DNA from 3 places in the Streptomyces sp. NPDC029122 genome. Region 3 is predicted to be linked to each of the others. Evidence: riboswitches for the same ligand, from Rfam matches in the RefSeq annotation. Region 3 holds a riboswitch; each other region holds the start of a gene.
The links. A riboswitch is a leader RNA that binds a small molecule or an ion and turns the genes downstream of it on or off. The one in region 3 is predicted to bind cyclic di-AMP.
Positions count from the first base shown of each region.

Region 1: it holds a riboswitch for cyclic di-AMP, as region 3 does, so the genes downstream of both, ACZ4WZ_RS08245 (M23 family metallopeptidase) here and ACZ4WZ_RS22465 (M23 family metallopeptidase) in region 3, are expected to answer to the same signal.
Region 2: it holds a riboswitch for cyclic di-AMP, as region 3 does, so the genes downstream of both, ACZ4WZ_RS12780 (transglycosylase family protein) here and ACZ4WZ_RS22465 (M23 family metallopeptidase) in region 3, are expected to answer to the same signal.

Region 1 is NZ_JBVHWK010000005.1:19,033-23,654, reverse strand. Features, by position in the region: gene ACZ4WZ_RS08255 (aspartate aminotransferase family protein) at 1-583, shown strand, start outside; gene ACZ4WZ_RS08250 (tyrosine-protein phosphatase) at 663-1,481, opposite strand; cyclic di-AMP (ydaO/yuaA leader) riboswitch at 1,800-1,962, shown strand; gene ACZ4WZ_RS08245 (M23 family metallopeptidase) at 1,967-2,974, shown strand; gene ACZ4WZ_RS08240 (SGNH/GDSL hydrolase family protein) at 3,138-3,923, shown strand; gene ACZ4WZ_RS08235 (MBL fold metallo-hydrolase) at 4,062-4,622, shown strand, end outside.
Region 2 is NZ_JBVHWK010000008.1:150,594-155,215, forward strand. Features, by position in the region: gene ACZ4WZ_RS12770 (cytochrome P450 family protein) at 1-742, shown strand, start outside; gene ACZ4WZ_RS12775 (LysM peptidoglycan-binding domain-containing protein) at 858-1,916, shown strand; cyclic di-AMP (ydaO/yuaA leader) riboswitch at 2,191-2,362, shown strand; gene ACZ4WZ_RS12780 (transglycosylase family protein) at 2,365-3,099, shown strand; gene eno (phosphopyruvate hydratase) at 3,414-4,622, shown strand, end outside.
Region 3 is NZ_JBVHWK010000020.1:23,411-28,032, forward strand. Features, by position in the region: gene ACZ4WZ_RS22460 (GntR family transcriptional regulator) at 1-563, opposite strand, end outside; gene ACZ4WZ_RS22465 (M23 family metallopeptidase) at 788-1,597, opposite strand; cyclic di-AMP (ydaO/yuaA leader) riboswitch at 1,610-1,769, opposite strand; gene ACZ4WZ_RS22470 (M16 family metallopeptidase) at 1,988-3,355, opposite strand; gene ACZ4WZ_RS22475 (M16 family metallopeptidase) at 3,376-4,622, opposite strand, start outside.

The DNA.
Region 1 (4,622 bases), on a different contig from region 3:
CTCCGGTGGCTACGTGCCCGTCGGCGCGACCCTGGGCAAGGACTGGATCTTCCAGAAGGTGTACTCGTCCATGGACCGGGTGCTGGTGCACTCGGCCAGTTTCGGCTCCAACGCCCAGGCCATGGCGGCCGGGCTGGCGGTGCTGTCGGTCATGGAGGACGAGGAGCTGGTGGCCAACGCCCGGGCCATGGGCGACCTGCTGCGCGGACGCCTCGCGGCGCTCGTGGACCGGTACGAGCTGCTGCACGAGGTGCGCGGACGCGGGCTGATGATCGGCATCGAGTTCGGCAGGCCCTCCTCCCTGGGCCTGCGCAGCCGCTGGGCGGTGCTCCAGGCGGCCCGCAAGGGGCTGTTCGCCCAGATGGTCGTGGTGCCGCTGCTGCGCAGGCACCGGATCCTCACCCAGGTCTCCGGGGACCACCTGGAGGTCATCAAGCTCATCCCGCCGCTCATCGTGGACGAGGCGGACGTGGAGCGGTTCGTCGGTGCCTTCCAGGAGGTCATGGACGAGGCGCACGGCGGGGGCGGGCTCATGTGGGACTTCGGCAGGACCCTGATGAAGCAGGCGGTCGGCAACCGCTGAGGCGCCGGCCGGAGGGGGTCCGTCCGCGCCCCCTCCGGCCGCCTTCCGCCCCCTCCGGCTGCCCGTCCGGCTCCTGCGCTCAGTCCAGGAGCCGGTCCCGCAGCCGCTCCAGGGTCTCGGGGGCGAGCGCCAGCCCCTCGGCGAGGTAGCGGTCGACGCCGCCCCACCGTTCGTCGATGGCCGTGAAGGCCTCCAGCAGGTACTCCGCGCGGGCGTCGAACAGGGGCGCCAGCAGTTCCATCACCTCGGGGGAGCGGGCCTCGGGCGCGTCGCCGCCCCGGCGCACCCGGTAGCGGTTGTGCGGGGCACTGGACTCCAGGTAGTCCGCCACGATCGCCTCGCGCTCCACGCCCAGGGCGAGCAGGGTCACCGCGACCGACAGCCCCGCCCGGTCCTTGCCGGCGGCGCAGTGCATGAGCGCCGGCACGCTGTCCAGCGCGAGCGCGTGCACGACGCGGCTCTGTTCGGCGGTGCGCGTGTGGATGATCGTGCGGTACGAGTCCCTCATGCGGGCGGCCGCTCTGCCCTCGCCCAGGAGTCCGCGGAGCTGGTCGAGCTCGCCGTCGCGGACCATCTTCCAGAACTCGCGGCCGTCGGCGGGGTCCGTCAGCGGAATGTTCACGTTGCGCACACCGGGCAGTTCGACGTCCGGGCCCTCCAGGGCATGGTCGGCTGCGTTGCGGAAGTCGAAGACGGTGTGCAGTCCCAGCGATCCGAGGAACTCTGCATCGGTTTCGGTGGCATGCGCCAGATGTCCGCTTCGAAACAGTCGTCCCGGCCTGACCCTCCGTCCGTCGGTGGTCGGCAACCCGCCCACATCACGGAAGTTGCGCACTCCGGACAGCTCCGCACCGGGCTGGTGTCCGGCCGGAAGGGGCTGGGGTATCTGCTGAGTCACGTGTATTCCTCCGTGTGGTCCTGTGGTGTCCGAATTGATCCGGTTGGGAGCAACTTGCCGTATGTGGAGGCGAGATCGGGCAGGGCCCCGTGAGCCAGATCATACGGTGACCGTGCGTGCCTGATCACGAAAACCGAATTGCCTTGTGGAGGGGGTTGTTGATGGTGCGGAATGGACGCAGGGTGACCGGAATTCCATTGATCCTTCATATCTGCGATTGCGTCAGGTAATTCACGGCTTGTTGCCCGGTGCCCCGCTCGATTACCTTCGCGATCGATCCGGGTGGACCGCCTAATCCTGCCGCCGCCCGGGAACCGCACCCGACCATCGCGCGCGGCAGGAGCGGGGGAACCAGGTAGGCCGCTGTTCCGGAGCGTTTCCGGCGCAGCTTGGGGTGAAGCCGAACCCGTGCTCCGCACGTACGGCCGGACATCTCCAGTCCGAACCCGACAGCTCACCTCGCAGGCGCCGGAGAGGAATCCGCCATGCCCGCAAAGGGTAAGCACCGCCGTCCGAAGTCCCGTTCCATATCCCGCGGTCTCGCCGTCGCGGGAACCGGCGGGGCGGCCCTCGCGCTCCCGCTGATGGGTGCCGTCGGCGCCCACGCCGCCCCGGGAGCCGCCCCGGCCGAGGCCGCGCCCGCGCAGAGCGCGCAGGCCCCCGAAGCCCTGCCGTCGCAGGCCCCCGCCGCCGCACCCACCGTCTACACGGTCGTGCCCGGCGACTACCTCTCCAAGATCGCCGCCGAGCGCCGGCTGGACGGCGGCTGGGAGCGCCTGTACGCCGACAACCGCGAGGCCGTCGGCGCCGACCCGTCCCTCATCCACCCGGGCCTGAAGCTGACCCTCGGCGGCGGCCGGGCCGCGGCCCCCGCCCCGAAGGCCCCTGCGGCCCCGGCCGAGGGATCCTCGAGCGATGCTCCGGCCGGCTCCAAGGGCAAGACCGGCGGGAGCTCGTCCCCGAAGGGCACCGCGCAGGGCACGGCCAAGGGCTCCGGCGGCACGGCGGCCCGCCCCTCCGGCGGCACGGCCGCCCAGGGCTCCGGCGCCGCGGCCAAGAGCGAGAAGGCCTCCGCGCCCGCCACCGCCTCCGGGTTCACCGCCCCCGTCGCCGGGGGTGTCTCCACCCAGTACCGGGCGAGCGGAGCCATGTGGTCCTCCGGCTACCACACCGGCGTCGACTTCATCGCGCGCACCGGCACCACCGTGAAGGCCGTCGGCGCGGGCACCGTCGTTTCCGCAGGCTGGGGCGGCGCGTACGGCAACGAGGTCGTCATCAAGCACGCCGACGGCAAGTACTCCCAGTACGCCCACCTCTCCTCGCTGTCCGTCTCGGCGGGCCAGAGCGTCACCGGCGGCCAGGCCATCGGCCTCTCCGGCGCGACCGGCAACGTGACCGGCCCGCACCTCCACTTCGAGATCCGCACGGGCCCGTCCTACGGCTCGGACGTCAGCCCGCTCGCCTACCTCCGCTCCAAGGGCGTGAGCATCTGACGGCACCCGCCGTCGGCACGGTGACCCGCGTGGAGCCGGGACCCGAGGGGGGTCCCGGCCCCACGTGTACTTATTCCTTATCCCCTGCGTGGTATAGATCACGGCCCGTCAACCCCTCATTACGTTGGCGTAGGTTGGTTGCCAAGGTGAAGGATGTCTTTCCGTGGCAGCGACGAAGACGACACTGAAGACCATCGGCTCGTACGCGGCGATCGGGGACAGCTTCACCGAGGGCGTGGGGGACCCGGGACCCGGGGATTCTTATCTCGGCTGGGCGGACCGGCTCGCCGTGCTCCTGGCCGATCAGCGCGACGAGCACGACTTCCGCTACGCGAATCTGGCCGTGCGGGGCAAGCTCCTCGACCAGATCGTGGCCGACCAGGTCCCCAGGGCCAAGGAACTCGCACCGGACCTCGTCAGCTTCTGCGCGGGCGGCAACGACATCATCCGCCCCGGCAGCGACCCGGACGACGTCGCGGAACGGTTCGAGGCGGCCGTGGCCGACCTCACGAGTTCCGTCGGCCTGGTGATGGTGACGACCGGCTTCGACACCCGGGGCGTGCCGGTCCTCAAGCACCTGCGCGGCAAGGTCGCGACGTACAGCGCGCACGTCCGCGCCATCGCCGACCGGTACGGCTGCCCCGTGCTCGACCTCTGGTCCCTGAAGTCCGTACAGGACCGGCGGGCCTGGGACGGCGACCGGCTCCACCTCTCGCCCGAGGGGCACACCCGCGTCGCGCTGCGTGCCGCGCAGGTCCTCGGCTACGAGGTGCCGACCGACCCGGACCAGCCCTGGCCGCCCGTCCCGCCGCGCGGTTCGGTGGACGTGACCCGGGACAACATCCAGTGGGCGCGCGAGCACCTCGTGCCGTGGATCGGCCGCCGGCTGCGCGGAGAATCCTCCGGCGACCACGTCGAGGCCAAGCGCCCGGACCTGCTGCCGCTGTAGCGCGGGCGCGGGGGAGGGGCGGGGTGACGGTCGCGACACCGGCCCGGGCACGGCGCGGCGGAATCCTGCGGGGCCGGTGGGCGTTGGGATGGTCGTAGTCGTACGACCGTCCCTGCCTGCACCTTCCCAGGAGGCGCCTTGACCGGCTCCCTACCCCTGCGTCCCCGGCTGCGCGCCCTGCGGCCCGAAACCTTCGGCGCGGACCCCTCCGGCCCACGGCTGGAGCGGATCCTGCGCTCGCCGAACTTCGCCGACGGCGTCTTCCAGAACCCGGTCGGGGCGCGGATCAGGCCCTCCGGGTCGATGGCGGAGTTCGCGAAGACCTACTTCGACAAGGCGCAGCGGGTCCGGCGCAGCCCCGGCGCGCCGATCCCCGTGCACCCGACCACCCTCGCCGACCTCGCCAAGCCGCCGGCGAGCGGGTTGCGCCTGACCTGGATGGGCCACTCCAGCGTGCTCGCGGAGATCGACGGCCGCCGCGTGCTCTTCGACCCCGTGTGGGGCGAGCGGTGCTCCCCCTTCCCCTTCGCCGGGCCCAAGCGGCTCCACCCGGTCCCCGTGCCCCTGGCCTCGCTGGGCTCCGTCGACGTCGTCGTGATCTCCCACGACCACTACGACCATCTCGACCTCCCCACCATCAAGGCCCTCGCCGGCACGGACACGGTCTTCGCGGTCCCCCTCGGCGTCGGCGCGCACCTC
Region 2 (4,622 bases), on a different contig from region 3:
CTTCCGGGACTGGGCCGGGATGATGATCCGGCACGGGGGCGGACCGCGCGGCGGGGTGGCCCGCTCCGTGAAGCGGATGCGCACCTATCTCGGGGAACTCATCCACCGCAAGCGGGACGATCTGGGCAATGACCTCATCTCAGATCTGATCCGGGCAAGTGACCACGGAGACCATCTGACGGAGGCCGAGGCCACGGCGATGGCCTTCATCCTGCTCTTCGCGGGCTTCGAGACGACCGTGAACCTCATCGGCAACGGGATCCACTCCCTCTTCATGAACCCGGACCAGCGCGAGCGCCTCCAGGCCTCCCTCGCGGCCGGGGAGAGCGCGCTGCTGGAGACCGGGGTCGAGGAACTGCTGCGCTACGACGGCCCGGTGGAGCTCGCCACCTGGCGGTTCGCCACCGGGTCGCTGACCCTCGGCGGCCAGGACATCGCGGCCGGGGACCCCGTGCTCGTGGTCCTCGCGGCGGCCGACCGCGATCCGGAGCGGTTCGCCGTCCCGGACACCCTCGACCTCTCCCGGAGTGACAATCAGCACCTCGGATACGGCCACGGGATCCACTACTGCCTCGGCGCTCCGCTCGCCCGCCTCGAAGGCCAGACGGCCCTCGGAACTTTGCTGAAGCGTCTGCCGGATCTGGAACTCGCCGTTCCCCCCACGGACCTGCGCTGGCGCGGCGGACTCATCATGCGTGGCCTGCGCACCCTCCCGGTCCGCTTCACAGTCCCGAACGCCTGAGGGCGCGCGCGAAGCGGAACTGACCGGAAGTCAGTCCACTCCCGAACTTGTGACATCCGTTCGAAGGCGGCTAGGTTCTGCCGTTACCCCGCCGTTATACGAAAGGTGCAGTCTCATGCTTCCCGGGAACGGCCGCCACAGACGCCCCCGCCAGGTACCCGCGATCGTCGTCACCGCAGGAGTCACCGGCTCCGCGCTGGCCATGCCGCTGCTCGCCGCCACCGGCGCGAGCGCGGCCGACACCGCCACGTGGGACAAGGTCGCCGACTGCGAGAGCGGCGGCACCTGGAGCGCGAACTCCGGCAGCGGCGCCTACGGCGGCCTGCAGTTCACGCTGGAGCAGTGGAAGAACGCGGGCGGACTCGCGTACGCGGAGCGCCCGGACCTCGCCAGCCGCTCCCAGCAGATCGCGGTCGCCGAGCGGGTGCTGGCCTCCCAGGGCCCCCAGGCGTGGCCGCTGTGCTCCGCCTCGGCCGGGCTGACCCAGCAGGGGCCGAAGCCCGAGGTGGACCCGGGCGACAACAAGAACCCGGGGCCCGTCGCGCCCACCCCGGCCCGGCCGGACGAATCGGTGCCGGTCACCGGCAAGGGCAAGCCCTCCACCGACTTCGGGGCGCCGACCCCGGCGCCGAACAGCCCGTCCACCGGCCCGAGCGTGCTGCCGGACTACCCGCTCGGCCCCTCCAGCGGACTGCCCGTCATGCCGGAGCCGGACTTCACCGTGCAGCCCACCACGCCCCCGGTCTCCCCGACCGCCCCCGGCACCCCCGTCGCCCCGGTCTCCCCGACCGCGCCCGGCACCCCGACCTCCCCGGCCGACCCGACGGCCCCGGCCGTCCCGGGCCTCACGCCGACCGCCCCGGCCGTCCCGGGCACCCCGTCGGGCACCCCGTCCGGCACCCCGTCGGCCACCCCGTCCGCCGAGGCGGGCGACGGCGGGGGCAAGCACCGCGGCCCGGCCGCCGTCGAGCTGCCGGCGGCGCCTGGCGCGGCGTCAGCCGCCGCCACCGATCCCACGTACACCGTGAAGCCGGGCGACAGCCTCGCGGCCATCGCGGACGCCAAGGGGGTCAAGGGGGGCTGGAACGAGCTCTACAAGGCCAACGAGCAGGTCATCGGCGGGGACGCGGACCTCATCAAGCCGGGCCAGAACCTGGATCTAACCAAGGAATAGGGGCAGTTCGGGCATCCAATAAGACTTGAATGTCCGTTATCGGTAAATGAGACATGCATCTCTTCCGGTCAACTGGCGTGTCTCGTTCCGGAACTTCCGCAAACCCCGCTCCGACCTGCGCAAACGCGCCTTTGAGGAACGCAAGTAGGCCGGTTTCTCCCCAAAATCACACGTTGAACATCGGGGAGAGACCTGTCTACCTTCTGAATCGCTCGCCACCGCGGGCTCCTTCGACCGCATCGCCGAATCCTGCCGGCGGACGGAGGGAACAGTCGTCGCGCAAGCGCCGAAGGCAGGAGCGGGGGAACCAAGGTAGGCGCCGGGAGAGGCCGTTGAGAGACGGCCGCGTACCGGCTAGGGGTGAAGACACGCGCCGCGCCGCGTGACCGGGCAACTCATCCGCCCGAACCCGACAGCTCACCTCGAAGGCGTCGGTGAGGAGAAATCCATGCTGCTTTCCGGCAAGGGCAAGCACCGCCGCGGCTCCAAGGCCGTCCGCATCGTCACGCTCGCCGGTGTCGCCGGTGTCGCCGTCGCGGCCCCGCTGATGGCCGCGGGCACCGCCAGCGCCGCCACGGCGTCCGAGTGGGACAAGGTCGCCGCCTGCGAGTCCGGCGGCAACTGGTCCATCAACACCGGCAACGGCTACTACGGCGGTCTGCAGTTCTCGGCCTCCACCTGGGCGGCGTACGGCGGCAAGGCCTACGCCTCGCAGGCCAACCAGGCCAGCAAGGCCCAGCAGATAGCCATCGCCGAGAAGGTCCTCAAGGGCCAGGGCAAGGGCGCCTGGCCGCACTGCGGCGTCGGCCTGTCCAACTCCGCGTACACCGGCGGCGGCACGGCCACCCCGGCCAAGCCGAAGCCCGCCACCAAGCCCGCCCCGGCCAAGCCGGCCCCGGCCAAGCCCGCCCCGGCGAAGCCGTCCACGCCGAAGGCCGACACCGAGACCAAGGGCTCCGGCTCCGGCTCGGGCAACTGGACCCCGGCCAAGCCGTCGACCCCGAAGACCGAGGCCCCGAAGACGGGCAACGGCACCTACGTGGTCAAGGAGGGCGACACCCTGGGCACCATCGCCGAGGCCAACAAGGTCAAGGGCGGCTGGGAGAAGCTCTTCGAGCTCAACAAGGACACCGTGTCCGACGCCGACCTGATCTTCCCGGGCCAGAAGCTGAAGCTCGCCTGAACGTCCGCGTAACACTCGCGGCACCCCGCAGCATCCCCACCGCCCGGCGCGTATCCCCCACGCGCCGGGCGGCGGCATGTCGTGCGCCGGTACCCGCATAGCGGAACCGGACCTCCGGCTTCCGATGCCCGGCCCGCCGCGGAACGCACAGGAACACGGGCCCTATGTCCCGGAAGGCGGGCATTCGGCACCTTTTTCGTCCCAGGACCCGGGCGGTCGGGCAGCCCACTGCCCCGAGCCGGTTAGGCTCTAGTCGGCAGGGCCGTCCCACGGCCCCACGCCACCGCACACCCAGCGTCACATCCCAGAAGGAGATGCTCGTGCCGTCCATCGACGTCGTCGTAGCCCGGGAAATCCTGGACTCCCGAGGCAACCCCACGGTCGAGGTCGAGGTGGGCCTCGACGACGGCAGCACCGGCCGTGCTGCCGTTCCGTCCGGCGCCTCCACCGGTGCCTTCGAGGCCATCGAGCTCCGTGACGGTGACCCCAACCGTTACATGGGCAAGGGCGTGGAGAAGGCCGTCCTCGCCGTCATCGAGCAGATCGGCCCGGAGCTCGTCGGCTACGACGCCACCGAGCAGCGCCTGATCGACCAGGCCATGTTCGACCTCGACGCCACCGACAACAAGGGCTCGCTCGGCGCCAACGCCATCCTCGGCGTCTCCCTGGCCGTCGCGCACGCCGCGTCCGAGGCCTCGGACCTGCCGCTGTTCCGCTACCTCGGCGGCCCGAACGCGCACCTGCTGCCCGTTCCGATGATGAACATCCTCAACGGTGGGTCGCACGCCGACTCCAACGTCGACATCCAGGAGTTCATGATCGCCCCGATCGGCGCGGAGTCCTTCTCCGAGGCGCTGCGCTGGGGTGCCGAGGTCTACCACACCCTCAAGAAGGTCCTGCACACCAAGGGCCTGTCCACCGGCCTGGGCGACGAGGGCGGCTTCGCCCCGAACCTGGAGTCCAACCGCGCCGCGCTCGACCTCATCATCGAGGCCATCAAGCAGGCCGGTTACACCCCGGGCAAGGACATCGCGCTCGCGCTCGACGTCGCCGCGTCCGAGTTCTACAAGGACGGCAAGTACGAGTTCGAGGGCCAGTCCCGCTCGGCCGCCGAGATGACCGACTACTACGCCGAGCTCGTCGACGCGTACCCGCTGGTCTCCATCGAGGACCCGCTGTTCGAGGACGACTGGGCCGGCTGGAAGACCATCACCGACCGCCTGGGCTCCAAGGTCCAGATCGTCGGCGACGACCTCTTCGTCACCAACCCCGAGCGCCTCGCCCGCGGCATCGAGGAGGGCTCCGCCAACGCCCTGCTCGTGAAGGTGAACCAGATCGGTTCCCTGACCGAGACCCTCGACGCCGTCGAGATGGCCCAGCGCAACGGCTTCAAGTGCATGATGTCGCACCGCTCCGGCGAGACCGAGGACGTCACCATCGCCGACCTCGCCGTCGCCGTGAACTGCGGTCAGATCAAGACCGGCGCCCCGGCCCGCTCGGACCGCGTCGCCAAGTACAACCAG
Region 3 (4,622 bases):
GCCCGCTCCGCGTCCCCGCGCGCGACCGCGTCCACGATCGCGCCGTGCTCCGCCCAGCACTCCACGGGCTGTGCGGGGGCCTCCACCACGTACATCCAGGCGATCTTGTGCCGGGTCTGCGTCAGCAGGGCGATCAGCCCCGGGCTGCCCGAGGCCTGGGCCAGCGTCTCGTGGAACCAGCTCCCCAGGGCGCGCAGGTCCTCCCCCTGGCCCCGGCCGGCCCGCTCCCGGCCCAGCCTGACCAGTCCGCGGAGCACCTTCAGGTGGCCGTCGGTGCGCCGGCGGGCGGCCCGGGAGGCGGCGAGCGGCTCCAGCAGCATCCGCAGCTCCAGCAGGTCGGCGGCCTCCTGCTCGGTCGGCTCGGCCACGCAGGCCCCCGCGTGCCGCCGGGTGGTGACGAAGCCCTCGGACTCCAGGGTGCGCAGCGCCTCGCGGACCGGGACGCGCGAGACCCCGTAGCGGCGGGCGAGCACCTCCTCGGTGAGCCGGCCGCCCGGCCCGAAGAATCCGGAGACGATATCGTCGCGAATCGCTGTGCACACCGCGTGCGCCGGAATACGCAAGGCCGGACCTCCGCTGGGTTTCGGTTCGGTTTATCGTGGCCGTGCTGCGACTCTATTGCAACACGCGATAATTTCCGAGCGGGCCCGGAAATCCGGAACAATCGACGGCCGGCCGGTGGCGCGAAGGCGACGGCGACAGCGGCGGACACGCGGCGGAAGAAGGCACGACGAAGAAGGCCCCGGCTCGGTGAGCCGGGGCCTTCTTCGGTGAAGCGCGCTGCGGGTCAGATGCCGACGCCGCGGTTGCGCAGGTACGTCAGCGGGTTGATGTCCGAGCCGTACGAGGCGCCCGTGCGGGCCTCGAAGTGCAGGTGCGCGCCGCTGGAGTTGCCCGTGTTGCCCGACAGGCCGATGACCGTGCCGGCGCCGACCTGCTCGCCGACGGAGACGTTCAGCGAGGACATGTGCCCGTACTGGGTGTAGGTGCCGTCGTTGTGGCGGATGACGACGTTGTTGCCGTACGCGCCACCCCAGCCGGCCTCGACGACGGTGCCCGCGCCAACGGCGTGCACGGAGGTGCCCTGGGCGACGGCGAAGTCGATGCCCGTGTGGCTGCCGGAGGACCACATGCCGCCGCCCGCGCCGTACTGGGTGGTGACGGAGGCGCTGACCGGGGCCACGAAGGCGTTGGAGCGCTTGCGCTCCTCCTCCTTGGCCTTGGCCTCGGCGGCCTCACGCTCGGCCTTGGCCTTGGCCTCGGCGGCCTCGGCGGCGCGCTTGGCCTCGGCGGCCCGCTGCTTCGCCTCGGCCTCGGCCTGCGCCTGGGCGGCGACGGCCTCGGCGGCGCGCTGCTGGGACTCGGCCTGGACCTCGATGTCGTCCTGCAGACCGTCGGCGACGACGATCGCGTTCTGACCGGTGTCCTCCATGGACGGAGCGCTGCTGTTGTCCGCCGCGAAGGCCGGAGCGGCCAGGGTGCCGACCACGCCCGTGGTGGCGAGGGCGGCGATGCCGGCGTAGCCGGCGGTCTTGCGGCTCAGACGGCTGGAACCACGGTGCTTACCAGAACCGGCGGCACGACTGCCAAACGCCATGAAGGGGGTGATCCTTTCCTTCCCTCTCGCCTACCGGGTTAGCTGACGGGTTCGGAGCAGGAAGGTCTCCTACGGGCCTCCTCTTGCGAGGGGGTCCGATTCACCCCAGGGACGCATGTGGGTCCCCGGCTCCCCAGGCTCGCGCCTGACGGGGACTCGGCGATCGCTGTCCGGTGCCGCGGGTGCGGCGGGTACGAACTGACGAACAGCACGGCCGACGCTAGGCGGATCGTCAGTCAATCGCCAAACAGACGAGCGCTTTTGTTGCGTACGCCACACCGCATACACGCAGCCACTCCACCAAACGGACAAAGGGGGCTTCGGCGGATGTTCCGCCGAAGCCCCCTGGAAACGGGGCCGGTTGCCGGCCCGTCTCAGGCGGTGCGCCGCTCAGTTGGAGACGACGGTGACCTCGCCGATCCCGAGGGCCAGGACGGGCTCCTCGATCTGCGCGGCGTCGCCCACCAGGATGGTGACGAGGCGGTCCACCGGGAAGGCGCTCACCACGGCCGAAGTGGCTTCCGCCGTACCGGTTTCGACCAGCCGCGCGTACAGCCGCGACTGGAAGTCGTCCGGCAGCTCCTGCTCCACCTGGTCGGCGAGCGTGCCGGCGACCGAGGCGGCCGTCTCGAACTTCAGCGGGGCCACGCCCACCAGGTTCTGCACCGCCACGTCCCGCTCGGCGTCGGTCAGTCCGCCCTCCGCGAGGGTGCGCAGCACCTTCCAGAGGTCCTCCAGCGCGGGACCCGTGTGGGGGGTGTCCACCGAACCGCTGATGGCGAGCATCGAGGCGCCCTTGCCGTCGGCGGTCGAACGCAGCACCTGCCCGAAGGCCCGCACGCCGTACGTGTAGCCCTTCTCCTCGCGCAGCACCTTGTCCAGGCGGGAGGTGAGGGTGCCGCCGAGGCAGTAGGTGCCGAGCACCTGCGGTGCCCAGACGATGTCGTGCCGGTCCGGGCCGATCCGGCCGATCAGCAACTGCGTCTGGACGGCGCCCGGCCGGTCCACGATGACCACGCGGCCCCGGTCGTCGGCCGTCACCGGCGGGACGGGGCGGGGCGCGGCCGTGTCGCCCGTCCACGTGCCCAGGGTGTCCGCCAGCAGGGCGTCCAGGTCGATGCCGGTCAGGTCGCCGACCACCACCGCGGTGGTGGTGGAGGGGCGTACGTGCGCCTCGTAGAAGGCGCGTACGGCGCCGGCGTCGATCCGCGCGACCGTCTCCTCGGTGCCCTGGCGCGGACGGGACATGCGCAGCGTCGCGGGGAACAGCTCCTTGGAGAGTTCCTTGGCGGCGCGGCGCTGCGGGTTGGCCAGCTCGTGCGGGATCTCGTCGAGCCGGTTGCGCACCAGGCGGTCGACCTCGCTGTCGGCGAAGGCGGGCGCGCTCAGGGCCTCGGCGAGCAGTGCGAGCGCCTTGGGCAGCCGGGAGGCCGGGACCTCCAGGGAGACCCGCACGCCGGGGTGGTCGGCGTGGGCGTCGAGCGTGGCGCCGCAGCGCTCCAGCTCGGCGGCGAACTCCTCGGCGGAGTGCTTGTCGGTGCCCTCCGACAGGGCGCGGGCCATGATCGTGGCCACCCCGTCGAGCCCCTCGGGCTCGGCGTCCAGCGGGGCCGCGAGGTTGACCTCGACCGCCACCACCTGCTGGCCGGGGCGGTGGCAGCGCAGCAAGGTCAGGCCGTTGGGGAGCGTGGAACGCTCGGGGGCCGGGAAGGCCCACGGCTTCGCCTCGCCGGCCTGCGGCCGCGGGTGGAAGGTCATCGTGACGGCTGCGGTGTCGCTCACTGCTCCGCCCCCTCGTTCTCGTCGTGCTGCTCGGTCTCGTGGGCCTCGGCGCCGGCCAGCGGCTCGTAGACCAGTACCGCGCGGTTGTCGGGGCGCAGTCGGGCCGCGGCCACGGCCTGCACCTCCTCGGCGGTGACGTCCAGCACCCGCTGGACGGCGGTCAGGGCCAGCTGCGGGTCGCCGAACAGCACCGCGAAGCGGCACAGTTCGTCGGCCCGTCCGGCCACCGTGCTCAGCCGGTCCAGCCACTCGCGCTCCAGCTGCGCCTGTGCCCGCTCCATCTCCTCGGCCGTCGGGCCCTCGGCGGCGAACCGCGCGAGCTCCTCGTCCACGGCCGCCTCGATGGCGGGCACCTCGACGCCGCTGGAGGTCTTGACGTCCAGCCAGCCCAGCGAGGGCGCGCCGGCCAGCCGCAGCATGCCGAAGCCGGCCGCCACGGCCGTCTGGTCGCGGCGTACCAGGCGGTTGTGCAGGCGGGAGGACTCGCCGCCGCCCAGCACGGTCAGTGCCACGTCGGCGGCGTCGCACTCACGGGTGCCGTCGTGCGGCAGGCGGTAGGCGGCCATCAGCGCGCGCGCCGGGACCTCCTCGACGATCTCCTCGCGCAGCTGCCCGCCCATGATCTCGGGGAGCGTGCCGTCGCGCGGCGGCTGCTTGCCGTCGTGCGCCGGGATGGTGCCGAAGTACTTCTCGATCCAGGCGAGGGTCCGCTCGGGGTCGATGTCCCCCACGACCGACAGCACGGCGTTGTTGGGCGCGTAGTACGTACGGAAGAAGTTGCGCGCGTCCTCCAGGGAGGCGGCGTCCAGGTCGGCCATCGAGCCGATCGGGGTGTGGTGGTACGGGTGGCCCTCCGGGTAGGCGAGGGCGGTCAGCTTCTCGAAAGCCGTGCCGTACGGAACGTTGTCGTAGCGCTGGCGGCGCTCGTTCTTGACGACGTCGCGCTGGTTCTCCATGGACTCCTCGTCCAGGGCGGCCAGCAGCGAGCCCATGCGGTCCGCCTCCAGCCACAGGGCGAGTTCCAGCTGGTGCGCCGGCATCGTCTCGAAGTAATTGGTGCGCTCGAAGCTGGTGGTGCCGTTCAGCGAGCCGCCGGCACCCTGGACGAGCTCGAAGTGGCCGTTGCCCGGTACGCTCGCCGACCCCTGGAACATCAGGTGCTCGAAGAGGTGAGCCAGACCGGTCCGCCCCTTGACTTCATGGCGCGAGCCGACGTCGTACCAGAGGCAGACGGCGGCGACCG